Anaerocolumna chitinilytica: one gene and its partner. The protein of the gene in region 1 interacts with the protein of each later gene in a pairwise test. Links are inferred from orthologs where the notes say so. Each region holds a gene or a part of one and is shown on either strand. Other genes may lie near its edges.

Region 1 (6,570 bases):
GTTTCCTTTAAGATGCTTGTACTTTTAGAGCGGCACTGTTATAATAATTAAACATAGGTTTTATTATCCAAGTTTAATAAAAATTTTAACAATAGCAAAAGATATTACTAATTTTAGAATAGAATGGAGCCAAGATGGCAAAAAGAACTAAGAAATTATTGCAATTAGATGAAAACATGGAAAACAGCGAGGAGAGCGTAAGGCTTAATCGTTTTTTAAGCGATTCGGGAGCGTGTTCCAGAAGAGAGGCTGATAAGCTGATAGAAGAAGGTCATGTAACCGTAGACGGAGAAAAGGCTACGGTGGGTATGAAAGTCTCTAAAGGCCAGGAAGTGCTGCTAAAGGGTAAGCCCGTGAACCGAGAGGAAAGCCTGGTATTTATTGCCTTAAATAAACCCAGAGGAATCGTATGTACCACGGACAGACGTGAGAAAGATAACATAATTGATTTTCTTAAATTTGATAAAAGAATATATCCAATAGGGAGACTTGACAAGGAATCCGAAGGTTTAATTTTACTGACAAATGACGGCAGTATCGTAAACAAAATACTGCGTGCCGGGAATTATCACGAAAAAGAATACATCGTCACTCTGGATAAACCCATAACAGCTGAATTTCTAAAAGGGATGGCAGAAGGTGTTCCAATATTGGACACTGTTACGAGGCCTTGCACAATAAAGGCGTTGGATAAATTCACCTTTCAGATAATCCTTACCCAGGGGTTGAACCGCCAGATAAGACGTATGTGTGAATATTTTGATTATAAGGTGCTAACGTTAAAAAGAATTCGTATTATGAATATTCAGCTTGGGTATCTGCAGTTAGGCGGATATAGGAATGTAACAGAGAGAGAAATTGCAACTCTGACAGAGGCAATAAAAGATTCTTCTAACGAAGCCTCAGTTGATGAAAACTACGTTGTAAAGCAGACTGCAACAAAGGACGCAAATAGCAGTTATAATAAGAATACTCGAAAAGGATCTCAAAACCTTAAAAGTCGTAGGATAACGGATAACAGAAAAAGCAAAAAGGAAACTTCTAATAGAAGTACCGCTGCTGATAACAAGGCAGTCTATGGTAAAAAGACCGGGTACGATACCAAATCCTATCGTGATAGGAAAACCGATCTTACGGAAAAATCAGACTTCAAAGAAAAATCAGATTTCAGAGGAAAGCCAGAAGCTAAGAACAGGAATGACTTCAAAGACAAATCAGACTTTAGAGGAAAGTCAGAAGCTATGCGCAGGAAAGACTTTCAAGAAAAGTCAGGTTTTAAAGAAAAGACTGACTTAAGAAACAAAGCAGATTCCAAAGACAGTTCAGAATTCAGAGGAAGGTCAGATAATAAAAATAAAACAGACTTTAAAAGCAAGCCAGATTTCAGAGATAAATCAGATTACAGGGGCAGGTCTGATACGAAAAGCAGGATTGATGATAGAGCCAAGCCTGATTTTAAGAGTAAGTCAGACTTTAGATCTAAGAGAGATTTCAAGGATAGTAGAAACTTTAAAGATAATTCAGACTTTAAAGCCGGAACTGATGTTAAAGGCAAGACGGGTTTTAAAGGTAAGACCGAATCTAAAGCCAGGACAGCCTTTCCTGCAAAAACAGATTATAATAAACGAACATCTGATAACCGCACCAAAGTATACAATCATAAAGAAAACACTGCCGCTACTGGAAAGATGCGGGGCAGAACCGCAAAATAAGAACGAACTTGAAAGGGTAATAAAGGGATATGAAGGAGAAACTGGAGAGACAAAAAGAACTGGTAAAGCTGTTAAGTGAAGCTGGAAGAGTATATGAGCAGGAAGACCGCGAAATTATGAGTAATTTCGAATATGATAAGCTTTATAATGAACTTCTTATGCTGGAGCAGGAGACAAAAACAGTATTAACCGGAAGCCCCACGATAAAAGTAGGATACGAAGTACTAAGCGAACTTCCCAAAATGAGGCATGAGTCACCAATGCTATCCCTTGACAAAACAAAGGAAGTAGAAACCCTAAAGGATTGGCTGGGGAATCAGAAAGGTCTTCTTTCCTGGAAAATGGATGGACTTACCATCGTTTTGACTTACAGAGATGGAAAGCTGTATCAGGCAGTCACAAGAGGAAATGGAGAGATCGGAGAGGTAGTAACCAACAATGCCAAGGTATTTAAAAATCTGCCTCATTCAATTCCTTATACCGGCGAGCTGGTATTGCGTGGAGAAGCAGTAATCCGTTATTCTGATTTTGAAAAAATGAATCAGGAAATCCCGGAAACAGAAGCCAAATATAAGAATCCCAGAAATCTTTGCAGTGGAAGTGTCAGACAGTTAAATAATGAAATAACAGCAAAGCGAAATGTACGCTACTATGCATTTACCCTTGTAAAAGCAGGTAGTTCTGAAGGTTTTGGAAATTCCAGAGAAGAGCAGCAGGCCTGGCTTCAAAGCCTTGGTTTTGAAACGGTGGAAAGCAAGGAGGTAACAAGAGAAACCCTTGAAGAGACAGTTGCCTGGTTTGCGGAACAGATACCCTCTATGGATGTGCCTTCCGATGGACTTGTTCTTACCTTTGATGATATTGCTTATGGAATCTCACTAGGTTCTACAGCAAAATTTCCAAGGGACTCTATTGCATTTAAATGGCGAGATGAAATCAAAGATACTACCTTAAAGGAAATTGAGTGGAGTGCTTCCAGAACGGGGCTTATTAATCCAATTGCTGTATTTGAACCGGTGGAATTAGAGGGTACAACCGTCAGTCGTGCCAGCCTCCACAACATCAGTATTATGGAGGGGCTAAAACTTGGTATCGGGGATACCATTCGTGTATATAAAGCAAATATGATTATACCCCAGGTGGCAGAGAATGTAACCCAGAGCGGAAATGTTACAATACCTGAGAGCTGTCCGGTATGCGGCGGTAAAACCAGCCTGAAAGAAGAAAATGATGTTAAGGTTCTTGTCTGTACCAACGAAGAATGTCTAGCCAAGAAAATTAAATCCCTTACTCATTTTGTAAGCAGGGATGCAATGAATATAGAAGGACTTTCAGAAGCCACCATTGAGAAATTCCTGGGAATGGGGATTATTCATGAGGTAGCCGATCTTTTTCATCTGGAGGGCTATAAGGAAACCATCACAGAGATGGAAGGGTTCGGAGAGAAATCCTATCAAAAGTTAATTGCATCTGTTAATAAAGCAAGAAATACCACAGTAGCCAGATTCTTATATAGCTTGGGAATACCGGGAATTGGGCTGTCAACAGCCAAATTAATCTGCCGTGAGTATCAGAACAATTTTGATAATATCAAGGCTGCGGCAACGGAACGTCTTACTGAGATAAGCGGAGTAGGAGATGTTATAGCAGCGGCTTTCATAGACTTTATGAATAAAGAGAGTAATCAAAAAATGATAGAAGACTTGCTGCCAGAGCTTGTCTTTGAAGTGACAGAAAGTGAGAGTGCTCCTTCTGTGCTTACCGGTAAAACCTTCGTAATTACAGGTTCTCTGGAACATTTTGAGAATCGAAACGCGCTGAAAGACTATCTGGAAGAGAGAGGAGCTAAGGTAACCGGTTCGGTAACTGCTAAAACCGATTACCTCATCAATAACGACAACCTATCCTCTTCTACAAAGAACAAAAAGGCAAAAGAGCTTGGAATTGAGATAATTACAGAAGAAATGTTATTAGATATGGTAAAACAGGGGGAATAGCATTCTGCTATTAATTTAGATATGCGCCAGAAAGCGCAGGGAGGGTTAGTATGCCAATTAAGGTACAAAGTGAGCTACCGGCTAAACGAGTGCTGGAAGATGAAAATATATTTATTATGGATGAGACCAGGGCTATCCATCAGGATATTCGTCCCTTACGCATAGCCATCCTTAATCTTATGCCATTAAAGGAAGATACGGAAGTACAAATTCTAAGAAGCTTATCCAATACGCCGCTTCAGGTTGATGTAACCCTACTGGCTACTGCATCCTATGTCGGCAAGAATACTGCCTCCAGCCATCTGGACCAGTTCTATCTTACCTTTGACGAGGTAAAACATTTAAAATTCGATGGTCTAATCATTACCGGAGCACCGGTGGAGCAAATGGAATTTGAAGAGGTCACATACTGGGAGGAACTTAAGATAATTATGGAATGGTCCAAAACCCATGTAACCTCAACCTTTCATATATGCTGGGGAGCCCAAGCAGGTCTCTATTACCATTTTGGTATTCCTAAGATAAACCTGAAGGACAAATTATTTGGTGTCTATCCCCATCATGTATTAAACCGCAAGATTCCTTTGGTAAGGGGGTTCGATGATGTGTTCTTAGCTCCTCACTCCAGGTATACCACCGTATCCAAAGAAGAGATTGTAAAGAATCCGGAGCTTACCATTCTTGCGGAATCCAAGGAAGCAGGTGTCTTTATTGTGATAGCAGGGGACGGCAAGCAGATCTTCGTTACCGGGCACCCTGAATATGACAGGATTACATTGGATAAAGAGTATAAGAGAGATGTGGATAAGGGCTTGGAAATTGAGCTGCCGGAGAATTACTATCCTGATGGGCTTACTTATGTAAGACCGGAACTTACCTGGCGAGCACATGCGAATGCTTTATATACGAATTGGTTGAATTATTATGTGTATCAGGTTACACCTTATGAACTCTAAAATGACTTTAAATACTAGGGTCAGAGGTACTTTGTGAAAAATCAAAAGTATCATAAATTATCACTATTTGACACCAATTATCATATCATTGGTGTCAGATTGGTGTCAGGTTTTTAAGAAACAGATTAATAAAATTAATGTGCAGTATAGTAAACAATTGACCTTTTAAATACCTTTTTAATCATAAATAAAGCATTTAATCATTAACGATTGAGTGTTTTATTTTTTTGTAATAAAAAATATTGGACATAAACGACTGTAGTAAAGGCTATATAAGATGTAGGTAATAGAAAAGAAACTTAAAATATTAAAAACAATGTAGTTCGAGGGAGTGATATTAAAAGAAGAACTCGCAGACAGTACCACTAACCATCTTTATGTCTAAGACAAGTTGGGTAGTCTGTATACAATGAGTTCAAAGCAACATTGAAATAAAATTAAGGAGGGGGAATATCAATATGATATTACAAGACTTATACACAAAAGTAGCTTCAAGAATGTTAAATATATATGGGTATCCTATAGACTGATTAAGAACGTGAAAATGAGTGATTTGGATGAAATCCTACCAAACCTAAGGATAACAGATTTTACTCATAATACTCTGAATGTTGTGATAGCGGGGCATATCTAAACGATATACCCCGCTATCTCTTTGAATAATCTGACGCAAGGGGTAATGATGAGCTTGTCTTCTTATTTTAGTAAAGCAAAAGCAAATCAAATTGTAATTATTCTTTAAATACTGGGTTTGATTATAGTTGTAAAATGTAAAATATAGTATTGTTAATAGGGTGGGTTAATTGTATACTGGAAGAAATAGGTCGAAGAATAGAGAAAGGTATTAAAGAATATGGGAAATGCAGAACATACTGAAATCAGAATACCTTGTGACAGCGAAGGTTTTATCTTGTTAAAATGTCCGATATGTGGGGCACTTTTCAAATTAGATGCTAATGTTTTGGATGATGATTCAATTTTTGATATATATTGTCCTGAGTGTGGTTTGGTGAGTGACAGCTATATAACGGAGGATGTTCTTGAATTAGCTTTGATAATGGCAGGAAATTATCTTGATGATATGATGATGAACGAATTTAGAAAACTAGAACGTGATACTAGAAATAGTCCGTTAAAATTCAAGGTTACTGGTAACTTACAGAAAGAAAAGGAACATCCAATTAAGCTGACTGTAGAAGCTCTTGAACGAAAAGTATATAGGTGTTGTAAAAAAGAAGCAAAGATTAAACCAATAATAAAAATGAGTGGCAGTTATTGCCCATATTGTGGGGTGCAAGATTATGGAATTGAATAGAAGAGAATTGAAAAAAATATCACATAGCTTTAATAGTATATCTAGTAGAATAATGAGGGCTCCTTTTGATGAGTATAAATATATTCTTAGGAAGTTCATTGATTTTATTGATGGTAACGAAATTATTATGGGTTATATTAATATGGGTTTATCTACTGAATATAATTCAGCTGAGGACTGGAATAGAATGGTACATGAAGATGGGTATTTATTTGATTTTGGTCCTACTGTAGAAGAGGAAAGTTATCAAATATATTCTGTTTTAAAGTACATATTAGATATAGATAGAGTCGAATATATGTTTTATAGAATTTATAATAAGCCAGATTATCAAGATGGTGTAAAAGAATTTAATGATAGAGTTGTATTAGTACTGATACAGAATATCGAAGGATATTTAACGAGAGTGGGGATAGATATGGGTTTAGATGAAGAAACAAAATTTGTTGTATATGGTGGACAAGTTAATGTATCAAATGGTAGTTCAACAATAAATGCAACTCAAAATAACGGTATCAATGTAAGTGAATTAAATTCTCTTATTTCTGAAATAAAGGGTAATCTATCAGGTCTGTCGCCAGAGGATGCGG
Region 2 (6,692 bases), 330 kb from region 1 along the record:
AACTTCTATTTGATACACATAACAGACCTCTTCTTTTCTGGCATCAACGGATTTCTTTGTAATTATAAGTTTTTTTATTTCTTCTTCCTTTATTTTCAGGGTCTTCGCAGCCAGTTTATATAATTCTTTCTCTGACTGTTCCAATTTGAGTTTTAACTGGGATATCTGTAACACAAATTACCTCTTTTCTTTTATATGTGATTACCGGCTACAAAACCGCTGGACCAAGCCCATTGAAGGTTATATCCTCCGCAGGTACCATCCACATCTACGATTTCTCCTGCAAAAAAAAGTCCCTTTACCAGTTTTGATTCCATGGTTGACGGATTTATCTGCAAGGTATCAACCCCTCCCGCAGTCACTTGGGCTTGCTCAAAGGGATTGGTTTCTGTAATGAAGATTTTCCATTCTTTGAGTCTTAAGGCAATCTTCTCCAACTGCTCTTCTTTTAATTGCGCCAGAGTAAGACTTACATCTATTTTTGTCTCCCGCAAGGCAGCATACGCCAATTTTTTGTTCATAAACCCGATAAATGCCTCTTCGATTGTTTCTTTCGGATTTCTGTTTAATCTGCCTGCCAATATATTTTTTATTTCCTCTTTTGAAAGAGCCGGAAAGAAATCAAGAACCAGAATTGCTTCCCTTCCTTCACTCAAAGCCTTTGCAGCATAACGGCTTACCTGCATCACCGGAATACCTGATATTCCATAATCAGCAAAAAGTATCTCTCCTTTTTCCTTTGCAACAAACCGGCTTCCGGTATAGAGACTAACCTCCGCTTCCGTCCGCACTCCTGAGAGAGTTTTAAAATATTTCTCTTTCGCTCTTAGTTGAACCAATGCCGGTAAAGGTCTAATAATTCGATGTCCCAGAGCACCTGCCAGCTGAAAGCTGCTTCCGTCAGAACCAAGTGCCGGATTTGCCATACCTCCTCCTGCCAAAAGTACTTTATCTGCCTGAAACTGCCCCTTATCCGTAAATATCGTAAGATTTCGATTTATACTATTCACATGAATCCCGCATTCTATCTTCACATGCAGGCGCTCTGCCTCCAATAACAGTACTTCAAGGACAGAAGAAGCCTGTCCTGAGTTTGGATATAGATACCCATTTCGCTCATGTGGATAAATACCGATCTCCTGAAAGAAATCTATCGTCTTCTTCACATCGAAATTCATTAGCACTTCCGGTGCAAAGGCAGGATTATCACTTCTGTAGCAATCTCCCTCCTGTACAAGATTCGTATAATTACACTTACCGTTACCTGTCGCAAGAATCTTCTTTCCCGGTTTATCCTTGTGTTCAAGCACCGTTACTTTTCTATTCCGTCTTGCCGCCCATATAGCGGCAAAAAGTCCGGATGCACCGCCTCCAATAACATATATTCCGCTCATATGGCAATCCTCCTAAATTCTCTTTATGTTAAATCCTATAGGAATTATCAGTCACTTTAAATATTATAGCATATATCCTGCACTCCAACAATGTGGTTTGTTATACTGCTGTCTCCGCTCCTTCCACAAATTAACATAAACTTGACAAACATTTCGATTTGCTTTAAGATACAAGTAGGCACTATGACCTATGCCATATACTCTAAATGCTTAGAAAGGAGCAAATGATGAAAACATTAATTGTTTTCTATTCGCTTGAAGGAAACACAAAAATCATTGCAGATATCCTTGCAGAGGAATTAGATTCTGAATGCATAGAGTTAAAGCCGGACAAGGAAATACCCAAGGGAGGTTTTACCAAGTTTCTCTGGGGCGGTAAAAGCGTTTTATTTCATGAGAAACCAACCCTTACGAATGAATTTCCTGACATAGACGAATATGATACAATATTCATTGGCACTCCTATATGGGCAAGTTCCTATACACCACCTATTGCATCCTTCCTTGAAAAGGTATCCATAAGGGGCAAGAAAATAGCTCTCTTTGCTTGTCATGCCGGAGGCGGCGCTGAGAAATGCTTCGAAAAATTAAAATCTCAGCTAAACGACAATCAAATTATTGGCACTATAACATTTACAGACCCCGGTAAAGAAGAACGCGAAAAAATCAAGGCTCAGTTAAAGCACTGGCTGCATGAAATCACCTAATATAATCTCTATTCATTTATTCAATACCAATTATGCTAAGAATAAGGCTTAAGAAGACAATTATGTTTTCTTAAGCCTTTTATATTTAACTATTTATACCACATCATTTGATCTAAAATTTTTATAATAAATTTTAATCAGAGAAAATTAAGCTTCTTTACCTGTTCTAAAACATCGCCTTCACTGAACGGCTTCACTATAAATCCCTTGGCTCCGGCTCGGATACAATCCATTATTACGGCTTCCTGTCCCATAGCCGAAACCATTAAAACTTTACAGTTCTTATCTATATTCTTAATAACCTTAAGGGCTTCCAGTCCGTCCATACCAGGCATTGTAACGTCCATAGTCACAAACTCAGGCTTAACCAGGAGATATTGCTCCACAGCTTCTCTGCCATTGGATGCTTCTCCTACGACTTCATAACCGTTCCTTCTAAGTATATCTCCCAGTACTTTTCTCATAAAAATGGCATCGTCAGCAATTAAAACATTCTTCATGTGACCTCCTACAGTATTGCCCAATTTAAGCTCACAGGCATTCTCCCCATAAATACTGTTTTATATACCAGCATTCCTGTATCTCGCAATTTTTTCTGCGAATCCGCCTAATATAGAAAGCAAAAGTGCTTCGTATTTTTGCTAACGTACTACAATATTGTAGATTTTATCTTTCACATAAATCTCTTTTACAATAGTTTTTTCTTCCAGGAATTGCTTAACGGCATCCGAATTCATTACTTTATCTTTTACGGAATCCTGCTCTTCCCCTCTGCCAATCAATATAGTTGCTTTCAACTTACCATTGACCTGCACTGCTATCTCAACCTGATTCGAAGTTGTCTTCTCTTCTTCCCATACCGGCCAGGAAACTTCATAAAGTCTGCCTTTAAAGCCCGCTTTACTCCAAAGCTCTTCTGTCATATGAGGTGCTACCGGATTTAACAATATCAGGAACGTTCTGTACTCATCCCTGGTAACCTTGCCCTGTTTATTAAAATCATTAATTAAAGACATTAATGCAGCTATAGCAGTATTGAATTTGAGTCCTTCAAAGTCAAGGCTGACCTTCTTTATGGTCTGATGCATCTTAACTTCCAATTCCTTGGAATAACCGCTTTCTTCTGTGAGTATATCCTGAAGCTTCCATACCCTTTCAAGGAAACGTCTGCAGCCCTTTACACCGTCATTGGACCATGCTGCGCTTAACTCAAAAGCTCCGATAAACATCTCATAAGTACGTAAAGTATCTGCACCGAATTCATCTACGATATCATCCGGATTAATTACATTTCCTCTGGATTTGGACATCTTTTCACCGTTCTCACCAAGAATCATACCATGAGAGGTTCTCTTCCTGTAAGGCTCCGGCTCACTGACATAACCCAAATCATAAAGAACCTTATGCCAGAACCTGGAGTAAAGAAGATGCAGCGTCGTATGCTCCATACCACCGTTATACCAATCTACCGGCAGCCAGTAATCCAAAGCTTCCTTTGAGGCAAAGGCTTCTGTATTATGCGGATCGATATAGCGCAGGAAGTACCAGGAAGATCCAGCCCACTGAGGCATGGTATCCGTCTCTCTGTGAGCAGGACCGCCGCAATGAGGGCAGGTAGTTTCAACCCAGTCTGTCATTCTGGCTATCGGAGATTCTCCGTTTTCTCCCGGTTCATAGCTTTCTGTTTCCGGCAGCAGTAAAGGAAGCTCACTTTCAGGAACGGGTACATACCCACATTTCTCGCAATGTACCAGTGGAATCGGTTCTCCCCAATATCTTTGTCTTGAGAATACCCAGTCTCTTAATTTAAAGTTCACGGTTTTCTTTCCGATTCCTTTTTCTTCCACCCATTCTGTCATACGCTTCTTCGCTTCCGTCACATACAAGCCATTAAGGAATTCAGAATTAATCAATTTTCCGCTATAATCTGTAAATGCTTCTTCCTCCACATTACCGCCTTCAATAACAGGAATAATCGGAAGATCAAATTTCTTAGCAAATTCCCAGTCTCTGGTATCATGGGCAGGTACCGCCATAATAGCACCGGTTCCATAGGTCATTAAAACATAATCAGATATCCAGATAGGAATATCCTTACCTGTCACAGGGTTAACGGCAGTTACACCTTGAATCTCAACACCGGTTTTATCCTTAGCCAGCTCTGCCCTCTCAAAATCGGATTTCTTTGCCGCTGCTTCTCTATATGCAGTGATTTCATCCCAATTCGTAATATCACTCTTGTATTTGTCCAGTAAACCATGTTCCGGTGAAATAACCATATAAGTTGCACCAAAAAGGGTATCCGGTCTTGTGGTAAAGATCTTTAAAGTTTCTTCTTTACTCTTTAATTTAAAATCAATTTCTGCACCTTCTGAGCGTCCGATCCAGTTCTTCTGCTGATTCTTGATACGGTCTGCATAATCCACCAAGTCAAGGTCATCGATTAATCGGTCCGCATAGGCAGTAATCTTTAACATCCACTGGCTCTTAACTTTATGAACAACTTCACTGCCGCAGCGTTCACATACGCCGTTTACCACCTCTTCATTGGCAAGTCCTACCTGACAGGAAGTACACCAGTTTATAGGCATTTCGGCTTTATAGGCCAGTCCCTTTTCAAATAATTTCAAGAAAATCCATTGGGTCCACTTATAATACCCTGTATCCGTTGTGTTTATCTCCCTGTCCCAATCAAAGGAATAACCAAGAGACTCAAGCTGCTCTTTGAAATGCTTTATATTATTCTCCGTTACAACACGGGGATGGATTTTATTCTTAATTGCATAATTTTCCGTAGGAAGTCCAAAAGCATCCCATCCCATAGGATATAGCACATTGTAGCCTTCCAGTCTTCTTTTTCTGGCAATGATATCAAGAGCCGTATAGGGTCTTGGATGTCCAACATGAAGTCCTTGTCCTGATGGATAAGGAAACTCAACTAAGGCATAGAACTTAGGCTTTGATTTGTCAATTCCTGTTCTGAAAGCACTCTCTTCTTTCCAGATTTCCTGCCATTTTTTCTCAATTTTCTTCGGTGAATATTCCTCTGTCACTCTGAATGACCTCCTAAAATAAACTTATCTTTTAAATTATACACATTATTTCCATATTTAACAACACATCAGTGTAATAACCTGTTATTCATAATACCACTACCTGCAAAAAAATAAAAGACACATCTTTGGTTTATTTCCATTTTATAAAAAATGCTCAAAACCCAATAGCACTTTGATTAAAATTATCCCATATATTATAGTAACATTTAATTGAAAGGCGGAGAAAAAAATGGTTTCTATTAGTTTAGCAATGATTGTAAAGGATGAGGAAAATAACATAAAGAGATGTTTGGATTCGGTGCTCGGCGTAGTAGATGAAATAATAATTGTTGATACCGGTTCTACGGATCAAACAAAAAAAATCTGTTCTTTTTATACTGACAAAATCTATGATTTTAAATGGATTGATGACTTTTCCGCCGCCAGGAATTTTTCCTATGATTTTGCTACAATGGACTATATCCTTTGGTTGGATGCAGATGATTATTTATTACCGGAAGACAGAGAGAAGCTTATTAAACTAAAAGAAACGATGGACCCTGGTATTAATACTGTTATGATGAAATATGCAACCGGATTGGATTTGCAGGGAAACGTTACCTTTTCCTATTATCGGGAACGGATGACTAAAAGAGCTTTAAAATTCAGATGGAATGAACCAGTCCATGAATATATGTTAACTATTGAACCAATCCTGGAATCTGATATTTGTATAACCCACGGAAAAATACAAACAGATAAAAGCAGCGACAGAAATCTACAGATTTATGAAAATAAAATTAAAAACAAAGAATTTTTATCCCCCCGGGGTGTCTTTTATTATGCCAGGGAATTAAAAGACCATGATAGATTTTTAGAAGCTGCAGGGCAATTCGAATTATTTTTAGATACTGACATGGGCTGGGTTGAGGATAATATCAGTGCCTGCAGTGAGCTTGCTAAATGTTATCTTATGCTGAATCAGGATAAACGTGCTCTGGCCTGCTTGTTTAAAAGTTTTATCTACAGCACTCCGAGAGCTGAAATATGCTGCCAGATAGGTTATTATTATCAGGAGAAAAATGATTATAAAACAGCTGCTTACTGGTTTGAATTTATACTAACACTTAAAAAACCGGAAAAATGCTGGGGTTTTCTTCAGCATGACTGCTGGTCCTATATTCCTCTTATAGAATGCGCTGTATGCTATGACCGGTTAGGTAATTATAAAAAGGCATTAAAATTCAATACCCGGGCATTAAAGGAAAAGCCAGACTCTCTTTCTGCTCAGAAGAATCAAAGATATCTGCAAGATAAGGTAACCTCTCAGCAGTATAAAAAAAAGAGTCAGAATCAAAAAATTGATTCTGACTAAGCTCCGCATAAGAGACGATGTTTCAATACCAAGGTTAAACCCTGGAAATTCATGGGTCAGGGCCACAAAGTTGATAAGGATTAAATATATGGAGTATAAGGAGCAAGGCAGACCTTTGCAGGACCTGCCGATACTCCTGGACCATACGCAGATGCTATTCGTTTTTATAATGACAAGAATT

The links.
Region 2: the proteins of ligA (region 1) and leuS interact in binary tests that used the Escherichia coli proteins (3 or more experiments, as listed by UniProt). The link is inferred for Anaerocolumna chitinilytica from one-to-one orthologs.

Annotation. Positions count from the first base shown.
Region 1 is NZ_AP023368.1:3,423,232-3,429,801, reverse strand. The notes cover bases 1,253-4,225. They hold ligA (NAD-dependent DNA ligase LigA), read left to right. Parts: upstream 1,253-1,741; coding sequence 1,742-3,709; downstream 3,710-4,225. Other genes in these bases: metA (homoserine O-acetyltransferase MetA), read left to right, coding at 3,760-4,225. Also shown: more of metA, read left to right, coding at 4,226-4,665; bsdcttw_RS14990 (TFIIB-type zinc ribbon-containing protein), read left to right, coding at 5,519-5,980; bsdcttw_RS14985 (hypothetical protein), read left to right, coding at 5,967-6,570. UniProt on the Escherichia coli protein: DNA ligase that catalyzes the formation of phosphodiester linkages between 5'-phosphoryl and 3'-hydroxyl groups in double-stranded DNA using NAD as a coenzyme and as the energy source for the reaction.
Region 2 is NZ_AP023368.1:3,757,164-3,763,855, forward strand. What follows is about bases 2,449-5,543. They hold leuS (leucine--tRNA ligase), read right to left. Parts: upstream 5,155-5,543; coding sequence 2,743-5,154; downstream 2,449-2,742. Other genes in these bases: bsdcttw_RS16445 (response regulator), read right to left, coding at 2,449-2,601; bsdcttw_RS16455 (tetratricopeptide repeat-containing glycosyltransferase family 2 protein), read left to right, coding at 5,387-5,543. Also shown: bsdcttw_RS16430 (NAD(P)/FAD-dependent oxidoreductase), read right to left, coding at 1-174; bsdcttw_RS16435 (BaiN/RdsA family NAD(P)/FAD-dependent oxidoreductase), read right to left, coding at 192-1,394; bsdcttw_RS16440 (flavodoxin family protein), read left to right, coding at 1,622-2,101; more of bsdcttw_RS16445, read right to left, coding at 2,239-2,448; more of bsdcttw_RS16455, read left to right, coding at 5,544-6,511.